Regions from separate parts of the Klebsiella oxytoca genome, predicted to be linked through region 2. Evidence: predicted binding sites of a transcription regulator. Region 2 holds the regulator's gene; the other holds the start of a gene.
The links. The regulator CRP, encoded in region 2, controls carbon source genes, mostly activating them, when cyclic AMP is high. The targets are predictions, from matches to a motif close to ATGTGANNNNNNTCACAT.
Positions count from the first base shown of each region.

Region 1 (4,424 bases), 740 kb from region 2:
CATTTTGGTGCCGCCAATATCTAAACCCAGATGTAGCATGGTTATCCTTAATAGTGGTGGACGATTTCCCGGGGCCAGCCGGTTTTCTCCGGGAGGGAGCTACGCGCGCAGCCCAGGTAGCCCGGCTAAGCGCAGCGCGAGCCGGGAAGCCAGCCAGGTTGCATGCGAATTTACCGTTTTCCTGTGTCGCGGCGTAAACGCCTTACCCGAGCTACCAGCCGGTTTTCTCCGGGAGGGAGCTACGCGTGCAGTCCAGGTAGCCCGGCTAAGCGCAGCGCGAGCCGGGAAGCCAGCCAGGTTGCATGCGAATTTACCGTCTTCCCGGGTCGCGGCGTAAACGCCTTACCCGAGCTACGTCATCCGCGCTGCCAGCAGGTTTTCTCCGGGAGGGAGCTACGCGTGCAGTCCAGGTAGCCCGGCTAAGCGCAGCGCGAGCCGGGAAGCCAGCCAGGTTGCATGCGAATTTACCGTCTTCCCGGGTCGCGGCGTAAACGCCTTACCCGAGCTATGTCATCTCCTCTCTCCTGGAGAGGAGGAACCCTACGCGTGCAGCGGTCGCGAACGGTAAATGGCGATCAGTTCGCCAATCAGCTCTTTCGCCAGAATCGAGGTCATCAGATGATCCTGGGCGTGAACCATCACCAGGGTCATTTTAGTTTTCCCTTCGCCTTCATCGGCTTCAATTAGCTGGGTCTGCACCAGATGCGCTTCGCGGGCAAAATGCGCGGCTTCTTTCATCTTCTCGTCAGCGGCGGTGAAATCCCCCGCTTTAGCGCAGCTCAGCGCTTCGTAGCACAGGCTACGTGACTGTCCGGCGTTGATGATGATACCCATTACCTGTTCTTCTAATTCCATGACAACCCTCTGAAAAGTATAAATTATGCGGACTGCGGCGCGCTTTCGGCCTGAGCCACCGCGTTAGCGTGCTCCTGCTCAAGCAGCTGTTTTTCGTAGGCTTTAAGGAACGGCAGATACATCACCATCGCCGTCGCCATACAAATCAGGCACATGATTACCGGACTAAAGCTCCAGTTCGCTGCCCAGGAAGCACCGATAGGGGCCGGAGTCGTCCACGGCGTCATCGACACCACGCGGCTGACCAGGTCCAGCTTCAGCGCAAAGTACGCCAGGGTCGCGTTGACCATCGGCACCAGCACGAACGGCAGGAAGAACAGCGGGTTCATGATGATCGGCGCGCCGAACAGAATCGGTTCGTTGATGTTAAATACGCCCGGCACCACGCCCATCCGGCCAATCGTCCGCAGGTGTATGGCCTTGCTGCGCAGCAGCATCAGCGCCAGCGGCAGGGTGGAACCGACGCCGCCGATCAGCAGATAGTGATCCCAGAAGCCCTGGACATAGATATGCGGGATTGCGGTACCCGCAGCCATTGCCGCCTGGTTGATCGACAGGTTAGCCATCCAGAACGGGTTCATAATGCCGGTCACGATTAGCGCCCCATGGATGCCGGCAAACCACAGCACCTGGCACACCAGCACCGACAGCAGGATCGCCGGTAGGGTATCGGAGGCCGCCACCAGCGGTTTCACCAGCGACATAATTGCTTCCGGGATGATCATTCCCAGCTGCGCTTCAATAAACAGGTTCAGCGGGTGCAGCGTCAGCACGATTGCCAGTACCGGGATCAGGATCTCAAACGAGCGCGCCACGCCTGCCGGAACTTCAGGCGGCAGACGGATCGTAATGTTGTGGCGTTTGAGGAAGGCGTACAGCTCAGTGGAGTAAATCGCCACCAGAATCGCGGTGAAGATCCCCTGGCCGGAGAAGTAGGCGGTAGAGATCTGGCCATCTTTCAGCGGCGCGGCCACCAGCAGAAACGACATCAGCGATAGCATCCCGGCGGTCAGCGAATCCAGATTGTGATGCTTCGCCAGGCTTGCGGCGATCCCGACGGCGATAAACAGCGTCATCACCCCCATGCTGAAGTTAAACGGCAGCATCAGCGCATCGCGATGATCGAGCGAAAATTGTAGCCAGGCACGGGCAAAGCCCCACGTCGTATCCGGGGAAAACGGCGGGAAGATAAACACCAGCAAAAACGAGCCGACGATCATAAAGGGCAGGGCGGTAATAAAACCGTCGCGGATGGAGGTGACGTATTTTTGCTGGCCGATCGCCCCCGCCATGGGCGTGATCTTCTGTTCAATCACGGCGATCAGCTTCGCGTACAGAGTGCTCATGATCTTTCCTTAATTTTTGTTATCGATAAGGGAAAGCGCGAAATCCAGTACGGCGCCGCCTTTCTGCATGCCGTAATCCATCATGTTGATGGGTTCTACGCGGATCCCGTATTTATCGGCCTGTTTCTGCAGATCTTTCTGCATGTATTTCACCTGCGGCCCCAGCAGAACTACTTCGTAATGACCCACTTGCTGGTCAAACTCCGCGACGCCAAAGGCGTTGATCTCCACCGGCAGCCCGCGCTGCTCGGCCTCGGCGATCATTTTTTTCACCAGCAGGCTGGTGGACATGCCCGCAGAACAGCACAACATTATCTTTTTCATATATCGCTCCTGATGAGTTGGATGCGCCGACTATAGCCATAATGGATTTAAAACGGAAAGCGCTTTCCGTTTGTGGATTTATTTATTGTGACCACGATCACCTATGGCGGGCTTTTACTTTACTCAGTAGTGCGCGATCATCCTGGCGACATCACTATTCTAAAAGGCAGGGCTATGAACATTCAGTTGATGAATGTTGTCGTCGACATTATCGAGCAGCGGCTGGCGCCGCTGGCCAACGTTCTGACGCGCAATAACCACATTACGGCGATGCGCGACAGCTTTGCGCTGGCGATGCCGTTTGTGATTGTCGGAAGTTTGCTGGTGCCGATTTTGTTTCCACCCGTTTCCATCGACGGTACATCGGCTTTCGGGCAGTTCTATCTCCAGCTGCGGCCGATACTGCTGCCGACCTTTGAGCTCACTATCGGACTGGTGGCGCTGATTGTCGCCTTTGGCGCCAGCGCCAGTCTTGCCAAGCAGTACCGGCTACCGGAGCGGCTCTGCGGGTTAACCGGCTGCCTGGGGTTTTTGCTGTTTATCGGCTTTCGCGGCAACGGCGCGGCCAATCTTTATCTTGGCGGGATGGGGATTTTTACCGCTCTGATTTCAAGTGCTTACTCCATTGAAATCGTGCGCTTTTTCTACAAAAAAGGCTGGTGCATCCGCTTGCCGGAAGAGGTGCCGGTGATGACCCGCAACGGCTTTCAGCTGCTGATCCCGCTGCTGGTGGTGATGCTCTCCATCAGCGTCATTAACGCGCTGCTGTTGCAAAGCACCGGGCGAATTTTACCAGAGCTGATAAGCGAAGCGGTGCGGCCGCTGGTAGTGGCTTCCGATACGTTAACCGCAGTACTAATCTCATTGTTTATCTGCAACTTACTCTGGTTTGTCGGTATTCACGGCGCGCTGATCATTACCGGGATTATGAACCCGTTCTGGATGACCTATCTGTTTGAAAACCAGCAGGCGCTGGCCGCCGGTTCCGCTATGCTGCCGCATATTTACCTGCAGGGATTCTGGGATTTTTATCTGCTGATCGGCGGTATCGGCTCCACTCTGCCGCTGGTTTTTATGGCGATGCGCAGCCGTTCGCGGCAGCTAAAAAGTGTGGGCAAAATTGGTCTGCTACCTTCGCTTTTTAATATCAATGAGCCGATATTGTTTGGTTTTCCGATTATCATGAACCCGGTTTTTCTGCTGCCGTTTATTTTTGTACCGCTGATAAATGCCTGTATCGCATGGTATTTAACCCAGCTGGGGATTCTCGATCGGGCGGTGGCGATGCTGCCGTGGTCGATGCCGGCGCCGCTCGGCGCGGCATGGTCAGCCAACGGCAGCTGGAAGAATTTATGCATGTGCCTGTTCGCCATCTTTAACGCATGGATGCTCTATCGACCGTTCTTTAAAGTCTACGAACGCCAGCTCGCCGACGCAGAACGCTAAGTTTTCTCCCCCTGTATCAGCCCGCCGCGCGCGGGCTTTTTTATTTCCGCTGAATTATGTGACGTACCTCACGAATATTCGCCCGCTATTTTGAAATTTGTGAACTCATCCGGCAATTACGGAAAGCGCTTTCCATTTGTGGATGTACATTTCCAATTTAGATCCGTAAATTTCCTCCCGTTCTCAGGCAGTGTTAATAAAAAATAACCAAGGAAAAAAAATGATCAGGCTAAATCATTCAATACCTCTGTCTTTACTGGCCCTTGTGGTGATGAGCGACTGCGCCAGCGCCGATCCGAAGTACGATTTTATGCTGCATGGCTATATCCGTTCCGGGATCCTCGCCAATTCCGACGGCAACCGCGCCGACTCCGTAGGCCTGATGCCCGACGGAAAATGGCGTCTGGGCAACGAAGAAGATACCAAAATTGAACTGATCCCAACGGTGACCCT
Region 1 covers NZ_CP046115.1:4,221,312-4,225,735, reverse strand. The annotation lists gene GJ746_RS19685 (ROK family protein) at 1-39, opposite strand, end outside; gene GJ746_RS19680 (PTS lactose/cellobiose transporter subunit IIA) at 541-855, opposite strand; gene GJ746_RS19675 (PTS sugar transporter subunit IIC) at 879-2,201, opposite strand; gene GJ746_RS19670 (PTS sugar transporter subunit IIB) at 2,211-2,525, opposite strand; gene GJ746_RS19665 (PTS sugar transporter subunit IIC) at 2,700-3,971, shown strand; gene GJ746_RS19660 (maltoporin) at 4,192-4,424, shown strand, end outside.
Region 1: GJ746_RS19665 (PTS sugar transporter subunit IIC) is a predicted target of CRP. The motif match lies at 2,611-2,628, and genes of this name have one in related genera.

Region 2 (4,424 bases):
ATTTCGCAGGACTCCAGATAACGCTGCGCCAGAGCCGGCGTCAGCATATTGTGCTCACGCGCCAGAGTAGTCATGGCATTGATATGCTCGACAATAAACTGGCTATGCGTCACCCACAGCTTCATATCTTCCAGATAGTGCGAGTTAAAGCCGGGCTCCTGCATCGCCTGATTCAGCGAGTTGAACAGCGCGTTGTGCGCCTGATTGACGAGCATTCGCTGATAGGCCAGCGCCGGTGCCTGATGGTCGTCGCTAAGAATAAGCCTGATGGCCTCCTGATCGGCTTCCAGCGCATCGTGAGCATTTTTGCGCAGCAGGCCGCTTTGCCACTGCGGCCATAGCCAGACCATTCCACCGAAGGCGATCAAACAACCAATCAGGGTATCAATCAGTCTGGCGATGATGAACTGCTCGCCGTTCAGGGTGAGCAACTGCAGGGTATAAACCGCGGTGACCGTAAATCCGACCATTGCCCAGCCGTAATGTTTGCGAATAATCAGATAGCTTAACAGCGTAATGAACAGCATCGCGGTCAGCGTATAGCCTTCAGGGACGTGAAAGTGCAGCGTCAGTCCGGCTATTAACAATCCAGCTATCGTCCCGGCAGCCCGGTGGACAATGCGTACCCGCGTCGCGCCGTAGCCGTTTTGCGTCACGAATAGCACCGTCATCAGGATCCAGTAGGGTTTTGGCAGGTGCAGCGCGCTGCCCATCAGGCTGGCTGCGCTCAACATAACGCTGATCCGAGCGGCGTTACGTAACGCCGGTGATTTAAACGACAGATAGTTTTTCAACGCCGGCAGCAGCGGCAGACGGCGGGTTTTATCCGCCATCAGATTCCGCGCGTAAAGCGGGCGCTGGGTGCGCAGAACCCGGGCAATACGGCTGAAGTGCCAGGCGCAAAACTGCCCGACAGGATTATCCGGATGCTGCGAAGCGATTTTTTCCAGCGCACCGATCTGCTTATCCATCTGAAAGCGCCGAGGATAGCGATGGTAGAGCAGATCGTCCGCCAGTTCCCGCAGGCGGGCGGCAACGGTTTGTGCGCTCCAGCGGATCACCGCTTCAGCGTGGCTGCGTTCCACCAGCTTCTGTACCTCTTCCGGCTGATGAAGGCTGACGGAAATATGCTCCTGCAGGTCCAGCCCGACCTGGAAAGCGCGCAGCAGGCGTTTGTGATCGCTGCGCTGATTGGCCGCCAGCATATGCATCTGCTGATAGCACTGGGTAATCAGATCCACCACCTTTTGTTGGCGATTAAGCAGCGGGGGCAGAGATGTGGTGGGGTCCGTATGCTGGGTAAGCAGACTGTATTTAGCCTCGCAGTAGTTGGCTAATTCCCGGTAAAGCAGGCTCAGGGACTCGCGCAGCGGCTGTTCGCGCCATAGCCAAAACCAGAACCAGTTAAAAACGCCATACCACAGGGTGCCGAGGGCATAGATCAGCAGCGGCTCCCAGACCGGCATATTGCCTGCGAGACTCAGAGTAAAGATAGCCGCGATAAGCGAGGCTGGCAGCAGCCTGGCATGCAGCGGGCTGATTTCGGCAGTGACGCCGAGGATAAGCGCGAGGCCCGTGAGAATAATCGGCAGCGGGATTTCACGCAGCAGGAGGAGCTGGACAATCAGGCTACAGCCAGCAAACAGGCAGCCGCCGATAATCAGACGTTTGAAGAAACGTTTATGCGGCGTATCCAGCCCGGCAATGTTGCAGCAGGCGGGAACAAGAGAAAACAGAAGCCCCTGCTGTAAATGGCCAAACAGAAGACCAATGGCGACCGGCAGACACAACACCAGCGTTTGCCGCAGTGCATAGTTGACTTCAGGGTGGTAAATCAGCCTGCGCCACATGGGGAGAAAACAAAAACGGCGTATTGTCTGGCAATACGCCGTTTTACCGACTTAACGGGTACCGTAGACGACGATAGTTTTACCGTGCGCGGAGATCAGGTTTTGATCTTCCAGCATTTTCAGAATACGACCCACGGTCTCGCGAGAGCATCCGACGATCTGACCGATTTCCTGACGAGTAATTTTAATTTGCATACCGTCCGGGTGGGTCATCGCATCCGGCTGTTTTGCCAGATTCAGCAGCGTCTGAGCGATACGACCGGTAACGTCGAGGAAGGCAAGGTTGCCCACTTTCTCAGATGTAACCTGCAGACGGCGTGCCATTTGCGAAGATAGACGCATCAGGATATCCGGGTTTACCTGGATCAGCTGACGGAATTTTTTGTAGGAGATCTCGGCCACTTCACATGCGGTTTTCGCACGTACCCAGGCGCTACGCTCCTGACCTTCTTCAAACAGGCCTAATTCACCGATGAAATCGCCCTGGTTGAGGTAAGAGAGGATCATCTCTTTACCTTCTTCATCCTTGATGAGTACAGCCACGGAGCCTTTAACGATGTAGTACAACGTTTCTGCTTTCTCACCCTGGTGGATCAGCGTGCTCTTTGATGGGTACTTATGAATGTGGCAATGAGACAAGAACCATTCAAGGGTAGGGTCTGTTTGCGGTTTGCCAAGCACCATGCGCGGTTATCCTCTGTTATAAGCTATCTCCGGGTGCCGACACAACACGGCATCCGGGCATGCAATCGTATTGAATCCCTGTACCTGGGAATCCGGCTGAAAGTTTTCTGCAGCCTGTAATGTGAACTCCTCTGCATACATGCAGTACATCAATGTATTACTGTAGCATCAAGACTGTTTTAGCATAGCTTTCGCTGCATGTCTCCTGGTGTCTCGCTTCAGCATGACCCAGGTCGCCTTCCGTTGCGAGAAATGTTATGTGCGCGTAATCTGTCAGGAAAATTACAGACCTGGAGTTAAATTTATGCAAGCGCGAGTGAAGTGGGTTGAAGGGTTAACCTTCATCGGTGAGTCGGCTTCCGGTCACCAGATTCTGATGGACGGCAATTCCGGGGATAAAGCGCCGAGCCCAATGGAAATGGTGCTAATGGCGGCGGGCGGATGCAGCGCGATTGATGTCGTGTCCATTTTGCAGAAGGGTCGGCATAACGTTACCAACTGCGAAGTTAAGCTGACTTCTGAGCGTCGCGAAGAAGCGCCGCGTCTGTTTACCCATATCAACCTGCATTTTATTGTGACCGGTAAAGAGCTGAAAGATGCAGCCGTTTCCCGCGCTGTCGACCTGTCGGCGGAAAAATATTGCTCGGTGGCGCTGATGCTGGAGAAAGCGGTAAACATTACCCACTCTTATGAAGTCATCGAAGGGTAAAGCGACCGGACCCCGGCAGTGCAATCGTGCTGCCGGGATTGGCTTCTTAGCTAATTTTTCTGCCTTCCATCAGCCGTTCGACCAGCGGCGCCATAATAAGCTCCATCGCCAGTCCCATTTTTCCGCCCGGAACCACCAGCGTATTCATATGTGAGATAAATGAACCCTGCAGCATCGCCAGCAGCCAGGGGAAATCGATATTTTTCAGATTCCGAAAGTGAATGACGACAAAGCTTTCATCCAGCGAAGGGATGGCTTTAGCCGCAAACGGGTTGGACGTATCCACCGTCGGTACACGCTGGAAGTTGAGATGGGTGCGCGAAAACTGCGGGGTGATAAAGTTGATGTAATCTTCCATTGAGCGGACGACGGAATCCATCACCGCCTCACGAGAGTGCCCGCGTTCGCTGGTGTCGCGGATAAGCTTCTGGATCCACTCAAGATTGACGATCGGCACCACGCCGACCAGCAGGTCAACATGGTTAGCGACATTATGCTGAGGCGTAACCACGCCGCCGTGCAGCCCTTCATAAAACAGAACGTCAGTTGGTTCGGGCAGCGGCTGCCAGGGCGTGAAGGTTCCTGGAACCTGATTCCACGGCACGGCTTCATCATAGGTATGTAAATACTTGCGCGACTGACCTTTGCCGCTGAGCCCATATTCCGCAAAGGTCTGTTCCAGCAGGCCGAAGTCGTTGGCCTCGGGGCCAAAGTAGCTGATATGTTTACCCTGATCGCGTGTTTTACGGATCGCCATGTCCATTTCCGGACGGGTGTAGCGGTGAAAGCTATCGCCTTCTACTTCGGCGGCATGCAGATTTAGCTGGGCGAAAATTTTGCGAAAGGCAAGGCTGGTGGTCGTGGTTCCCGCGCCGCTGGAGCCCGTGACGGCAATCACCGGATGTTTGGCAGACATAACTACTCCCAGGATAAACGATAGTGTGTGCCGCCTTAGCCGTGAAACTGCTTGCGGGGCATGATGTTGACCGTCTCGTGCAGCTCTGACCACACCAGCACGGCTTCTCCGCTTTTCAACTGTTGTTTAACATCGGAGACTTTATCAGTCAGCGAACGTTCATGTTCACCATAATCGGTGCCTTCACGTAATACAAAACTTTCGATCAGATTGTCCAGCGTTTCGGGATCGAGATCTTGCCAGGGAATGATCATATTTTCGCTCC
Region 2 covers NZ_CP046115.1:4,964,295-4,968,718, reverse strand. The annotation lists gene GJ746_RS23310 (YccS/YhfK family putative transporter) at 1-1,850, opposite strand, end outside; gene crp (cAMP-activated global transcriptional regulator CRP) at 1,902-2,534, opposite strand; gene GJ746_RS23300 (OsmC family protein) at 2,839-3,243, shown strand; gene GJ746_RS23295 (phosphoribulokinase) at 3,290-4,159, opposite strand; gene GJ746_RS23290 (YheU family protein) at 4,195-4,413, opposite strand; gene GJ746_RS23285 (hydrolase) at 4,410-4,424, opposite strand, start outside.